DNA from 2 places in the Cupriavidus sp. 01L415 genome. Region 1 is predicted to be linked to the other one. Evidence: predicted binding sites of a transcription regulator. Region 1 holds the regulator's gene; the other holds the start of a gene.
What was found. Region 1 encodes sigma-54, which starts transcription at its own class of promoters, with help from an activator protein. Its sites were predicted from a motif close to TGGCANGNAANCTGCTTT; they were not measured.
Positions count from the first base shown of each region.

Region 2: a site for sigma-54 is predicted at 1,326-1,343, ahead of AC1DOX_RS24885 (ethanolamine ammonia-lyase subunit EutB). Genes of this name have one in related genera too.

Region 1 is NZ_JBFTSP010000001.1:68,007-71,396, forward strand. It holds gene lptB (LPS export ABC transporter ATP-binding protein) at 1-364, shown strand, start outside; gene AC1DOX_RS00275 (RNA polymerase factor sigma-54) at 488-1,972, shown strand; gene hpf (ribosome hibernation-promoting factor, HPF/YfiA family) at 2,023-2,376, shown strand; gene AC1DOX_RS00285 (PTS sugar transporter subunit IIA) at 2,868-3,323, shown strand.
Region 2 is NZ_JBFTSP010000025.1:49,475-52,864, reverse strand. It holds gene AC1DOX_RS24895 (FadR/GntR family transcriptional regulator) at 1-17, shown strand, start outside; gene AC1DOX_RS24890 (AI-2E family transporter) at 135-1,223, opposite strand; gene AC1DOX_RS24885 (ethanolamine ammonia-lyase subunit EutB) at 1,402-2,784, shown strand; gene eutC (ethanolamine ammonia-lyase subunit EutC) at 2,800-3,390, shown strand, end outside.

The sequences.
Region 1 (3,390 bases):
GCTGGACGACTTGCAGATTGCCCACCTGCGCAACAACCCGGCGCTGTCGCTGTCCGGCGGCGAGCGTCGCCGGGTGGAAATCGCGCGCGCGCTGGCCTCGTCGCCGCGCTTCATCCTGCTGGACGAGCCGTTCGCCGGCGTGGACCCGATTGCCGTGGGCGAAATCCAGCGCATCGTCAGCTTCCTCAAGGCGCGCAACATCGGCGTGCTGATCACGGACCACAACGTGCGGGAGACGCTGGGGATCTGCGACCACGCGTACATCATCAGCGAAGGCACCGTGCTGGCCGCCGGCATGCCCGAGGAAATCATCGCCAACGAGTCCGTGCGGCGCGTGTACCTGGGCGAGAATTTCCGCATGTGATGCCCCGGCCGCGCACCCCGCGCGGACCGCTCGCCGACAGTGGTTGGCGATCACGAAGCAAAAGCGATAGGCGATAGCAATTTCCGTTCCAACAACGGAAAGATGCGCATAGAATAGGTCGCTATGAAACCGTCGCTTCAGCTTCGCCTCTCCCAGCACCTTGCCCTGACTCCGCAGCTGCAGCAGTCCATCCGGCTGTTGCAACTCTCGACGCTGGAACTGCAGCAGGAAGTGGAGCAGGCGCTGACCGAGAACCCTCTGCTGGAACGCGAAAACGACTGGATCGAGAGCCCGCTGCGCGTGGCCGCGGACGGCTCTGTCAACCTCCAGAGCGCGCCCGCGCCGGCCCCTGCCGAGCAGCAGGGTGGCAACGGCGAGGACCGCGCGGAAGGCGCGTCCGGTGGCGACGAAGACAACTATAGCGACAACTCCGGCGAGGACTACGGCAACGACTGGAGCCTCGATGACTTTGCCCGCCGCCCCCAGGGCGACGAGGACGAAAAGACGCCGATGCAGTTGCGCGATGCCGAACCGACGCTGCGCGAATACCTGATGGAACAGCTTGCGCCGCTCAAGATTTCGACGCGCGACAAGGGCCTGGCCATCTTCCTGATCGAATCGCTGGACGACGACGGCTACCTGAGCGCGTCGCTCGAGGAAATCTGCACCGAACTCCCCGAGGAACTGGAGTTCGAGATCGACGAAGTCCACGCGATACTGACGCTGCTGCAGAGCTTCGACCCGCCCGGCGTGGGCGCGCGCAATGCCGCGGAATGCCTGGCCCTGCAATTGCGCCGACTGCAGCATCCGCAGCGTGAACTGGCGCTGTCCATCGTCAACCATCATCTGGAACTGCTGGCCGTCCGTGACTACACGCGACTCAAGAAAGCGCTGCAGGTGGACGAAATAGCATTGAAGGCAGCGCACGATCTGATTCGCTCGCTCGCGCCCTACCCCGGTCATGCATACAGCCGCCCGGAAGCGGACTTTGTCGTGCCCGATGTGTTCGTGCGCAAGACTGGTGGTGGATGGATCGCGCAGCTCAATCCCGACGTCATGCCACGCCTGCGCATCAACGACATGTATGCGCAGATTTTGCGCGGTGCAAAAGGGGAATCGGGCACTGCTGGGCTGCAACAAAAACTGCAGGAGGCGCGGTGGCTCATCAAGAACATCCAGCAGCGATTCGACACGATCCTGCGCGTGGCGCAGGCGATTGTGGAGCGTCAAAAGAACTTTTTCACGCACGGCGAAATCGCGATGCGCCCCTTGGTTTTGAGGGAGATTGCCGATACACTGGGTTTACATGAGTCAACCATTTCCCGGGTCACGACGAATAAATACATGGCCACGCCAATGGGTACTTTCGAACTGAAGTACTTCTTTGGCAGCCACGTCTCCACGGAGACGGGCGGCGCGGCCTCATCCACGGCAATCCGCGCGCTGATCAAGCAACTGATAGGAGCCGAAGACCCCAGGAATCCTCTTTCCGACAGCCGGATCGCCGAACTGCTTGGCGAGCAAGGCTTTGTGGTTGCACGCCGCACGGTGGCCAAATACCGCGAAGCGCTCAAGATCCCAGCAGTCAATCTCCGCAAGACTTTGTAGCCGAGCCGCAACCGCCTGCCTGGTGCGGCTCTTTCAGAAGGAGAAGCGCTATGAACTTCAAGATCAGTGGACACCACCTCGACATCACGCCGCCGCTGCGTGAGTATGTGGAAACGAAACTGGAGCGTATCGTCAGGCATTTCGATCAAGTCATTGGCGTTAGTGTGCTGCTATCGGTGGATAACCATAAGGAAAAGGACCGGCGTCAGTACGCGGAAATCAATCTGCATCTCAAGGGCAAGGACATCTTCGTTGAAGCACATCATGAAGACCTGTATGCGGCGATCGACGCTCTGGTCGACAAGCTCGACCGGCAAGTGATCCGCTACAAGGACCGCGTACAAGGCCACGATCGCGAAGCAGTCAAGTACCAGATGGCTGAAGCGCAACTACAGCAGCAATAGCCTTGCCGGCATCCCATTCGGGTTGCCTTGAAGAGGACTGAAAAGAAGAGATCAAGCCGCGCAATCAGCGCGGCTTTTTTGATGGACGCGCGGATTTGTGTCGCCACCGGCACTCCGGATTCCACTTGTTTCATTCGTTACCTTGGCGCCACGGCCAAAGGGTCCAGGGTGTTCGCAACGCGTCCCGCTCAGTGTATGCTGCGCCATACAAACAAGGCAGAACGGCCCCGGCGCACCGGACCGACATATCGCACGGCAAGAGACCATGCGTGGCGGGCGGCGGCAACGGGTGGGCAAGCCGGCCGGAATTCTTGCGGCACCACCCGCAGAACCGGCGTTGCATCGCACAAGTGCGGTGTGACCCTGCTCTATAATGGCCGGACGCTCCAATGCGAGCGTCCTGACAAAGCACTCGATATCCTGAATTGCCCCCACGCGGCGGGACGGCCAATGCGCCCCGGCCCGCTAACCTGACTTCTCGTGCATCGCCCATGAATCGTTTGGCCAAATTGCTGCCACCCGGCAACATCCACCTCGACGTCACCGTCACCAGCAAGAAGCGGGTGTTCGAGCAAGCCGGGCTCTTATTCGAGAACAACCATGGCGTGGCGCGTGCCACCGTGACGGATAACCTGTTTGCCCGGGAATCGCTCGGCTCGACCGGCCTTGGAGCCGGGGTCGCCATTCCGCACGGCCGCATCAAGGGCCTCAAGCAGCCGCTGGCCGGCTTCATGCGCCTGGCCGAGCCGATTCCGTTCGAATCCCCCGATGGCAAGCCCGTCTCGCTTCTGATCTTCCTGCTCGTGCCGGAACAGGCCACGCAGCAACATCTGGAAATCCTCTCGGAGATTGCGCAACTGCTGTCGGACCGCGACATGCGCGAAGGGCTGGCTACGTTGCCGACCCCGGAAGCTGTTCACCAGTTACTGACCCAGTGGCACCCCTGATCCCCGTGATTGCCCGCCCCATCGCCTCGCGCATCGCGGCCACCGCCGTCTGACGCGCAAAGCAAGT
Region 2 (3,390 bases), on a different contig from region 1:
AGCAAGACAGCGAATAGGCGGATACGTCGCCCACGGCGCAGCATTGGTCGTACCAGTTGCTGCGTACCTAAGATCAATGGATTCAACAAGTTAACAAAGCGCCTTGCAATCGCATTGCAAGGGGCGCGTCGCGCTCACACGAGCTCGGCGGTGCTCAGTTCGCGCTTCACGTACGCGTAGATGATGGGCCCCGCGATCACGCCGGGTATACCGTAGAGCGTCTCCATCACCAGCATCACCGTCAGCAGTTCCCACGCAGCGGCTTGTATACGCGCGCCGATGATGCGCGCATTCAGGAAATACTCGAACTTGTGGATGATCACGAGATAGAGCAGCGACACCACCGCGATGGGTAGCGACACCGCCAGCGACGCCACCACGATGGCGGTGTTGGAGATCAGGTTGCCCAGCACCGGCAGCAGCCCCGCGATGAAGGTGATCGCCACCAGCGTCTTGGACAGCGGCAGGTGCTGTTGGAACAGCGGCAGGACCACCAGCAGGTAGATGGCCGTCAGGGCCGTGTTGATCGAGGAGATCTGGATCTGCGCGAAGATGAACTGCGAGAACGCCGTCTGCAGCGTGCGGGCGCGCGCCACCAGCGCCGCGGCCAGCGGCCGACGGCTGGGGCGCGATACTGCCCGGTACAGCGCCACCATCGCGCCGATCACCAGCCCGATCAGGATATGGAGCAGGGCGCGCAGGATGTCCGTGCCGAGCTTCTGCGCCATCTGGGCGTGCTCGCGCATCGCTGCGATCAGCGCCGTGGCCAGCTCCTCGACGCCGTTGGGTAGGTAATCGCTCAGCCAGCCCGGCATCTGGCTGCGGGACTGGTCAATGATGTCCGCAGCATGGTCCAGCAGGCGCTCCAGTGTGTTGCCGTCGCCGCTGATAAAGCGTACCAGCGCCCAGATGCCGCCGGTCAGGGCCAGCAGGATGATGGCCGAAAGGATGGCCACGGCCAGCGCGTCGTGCCGCGGGTGCAGGCGCGTGAGGCGCGGCGCCAGGACATCCACCAGCGAATAGAGCAACAGGCCGGCCAGCAGTGCCGGAACCAGGTTGGCCTGCATCACCAGCAGCAAGGCCGCGCCCGTCAGCGCGTAGGACGCCGCGGTGACGCTGAACCAGCTGGCGGGCGTCAGGCGGCGGTTGGAGGGGGCGGTATCCGGCGTGGCGCCACTGGCCTGGGGGCGGCCTGTCGTACGTTCTTGTTCCACCTGCGGCATGGCTTGGATGTTGCGCGTGAGCGTTGTCGTTGAAAGGGTTGGCGTTCGATTGTCGGTGCGGCGCCTGACAATGGCAAGTCAGGATGACCAGACATGCGGCGCGGGCGTGAAACTTGCATTTCCGGTCGCTATATTGATGGACAGGCAGCGCGAAAATCCCCACAGGAGCCCGTACGACATGGCCTTCACCTGCACCGTCGGCGCCAGCCGGCATGTCTTCGCGGACCTGCGCACGCTGCTGGCCAAGGCCAGCCCGGCGAGATCGGGCGATGCGCTGGCCGGCATCGCCGCGGCGAGCGAGGAGGAGCGCATGGCGGCGCGGATGGCGCTGGCCGACTTGCCGCTGACCCATTTTCTCTCGGAAGCCCTGATCCCCTATGAGGACGACGAGGTCACGCGCCTGATCGTCGATGGGCACGACGCGCAGGCTTTCTCCGCGATTGCCGCGCTGACGGTGGGCGACTTCCGCAACTGGCTGCTGCGTCATGAGACCGACGAGGCCGTGCTGGCGCGCGTGGCGCCCGGCATCACGCCGGAGATGGCCGCCGCCGTCAGCAAGCTCATGCGCAACCAGGACTTGGTGGCCGTGGCGCGCAAGTGCCGGGTGGTGACCCGCTTTCGCGGCACCATCGGCCTCGCTGGCAGGCTGGCGGTACGCCTGCAGCCCAATCATCCGACCGACGACCCGCGCGGCATTGCGGCATCCATCATCGACGGCCTGCTGTATGGCTGCGGCGACGCGACGATTGGCGTCAACCCGGCCAGCGACAATCTTGGCGCCATCGTCACGCTGCTGAAGCTGATTGATGATGTGCGCGCGCGTTATGACGTGCCGACGCAGTCGTGCGTGCTCACGCACGTCACCAACACGCTGCGTGCGATCGAACTGGGCGCGCCGGTCGACCTCGTATTCCAGTCGGTGGCCGGCAGCCAGCGTGCCAACGAGGCCTTCGGCATTTCGCTGGCGCTGCTTGGCGAGGCGCGGCAGGCGGCGCTGGCGCTGAACCGGGGAACGGTGGGCCACAACGTGATGTATTTCGAGACCGGGCAGGGCAGCGCGCTGTCCGCCAACGCACATCACGGCGTGGACCAGCAGACCATGGAAGCGCGCGCGTACGGCGTGGCGCGCGTGTTCGAGCCACTGCTGGTGAATACGGTCGTCGGCTTTATCGGCCCCGAGTATCTTTACGACGGCAAGCAGATCATCCGCGCCGGGCTGGAAGACCACTTCTGCGGCAAGCTGCTGGGCGTGCCGATGGGGTGCGATGTCTGCTACACCAATCACGCCGAGGCGGACCAGGACGACATGGATACGCTGCTCACGCTGTTCGGCGTGGCCGGCATCAACTTCATCATGGGCGTGCCCGGCGCGGACGACATCATGCTGAACTACCAGAGCACCTCGTTCCACGATGCCTTGTATCTGCGGGAAGTCCTCGGCGTGCGTCCGGCGCCCGAGTTCGAGGCGTGGTTGCAGCGGATGGGGATCCTCGACCCATCGGGCCGCCTGCTGGAGCCAGCCGCGCGCCAGCCGCTCCTCGACATGGCGCGGTCACTCTGATACCGGGACCCCGTCATGCCCAAGCCTCCCGCATCGCCCCGCGTGTCTCCCACGTCTCCCTCCCCGGACCCCTGGGCGCAGTTGCGCCAGTACACGCGTGCGCGCATTGCGCTGGGCCGCGCCGGTCACGCGCAGAAGACCGAGTCCGTGCTCGCCTTCGGTCTGGCGCATGCGCAGGCGCGCGATGCCGTGCATTTGCCACTCGACGCCGGCGCGCTGGAAGCCGATCTGCGCGACGATGGCCTGACGGTGCTGCATGTCCATAGCGCCGCGCCGGATCGTGATCACTACCTGCGCCGCCCGGACCTCGGACGTCAGCTGGACGCCGACAGCCGCAGCCGGCTGGACGAGGCCCGGTCGGCGGCTCCCGATCGCCGCCCGGATGTGGTCTTCGTCATCGCGGATGGGCTTTCCGCGCTGGCCGCGCAGCGTCACGGCGTGCCGTTGCTGCGCGCCGTGCTGGCGCGGCTGCATGCGTGGCAGGTGGGGCCAGTGGTCATCGCGCGGCAATCGCGCGTGGCGCTGGGCGATGACATCGGCGAGCGGCTTGGCGCGCGCCAGGTGGTGATGCTGATCGGGGAGCGGCCGGGACTCAGTTCGCCCGAC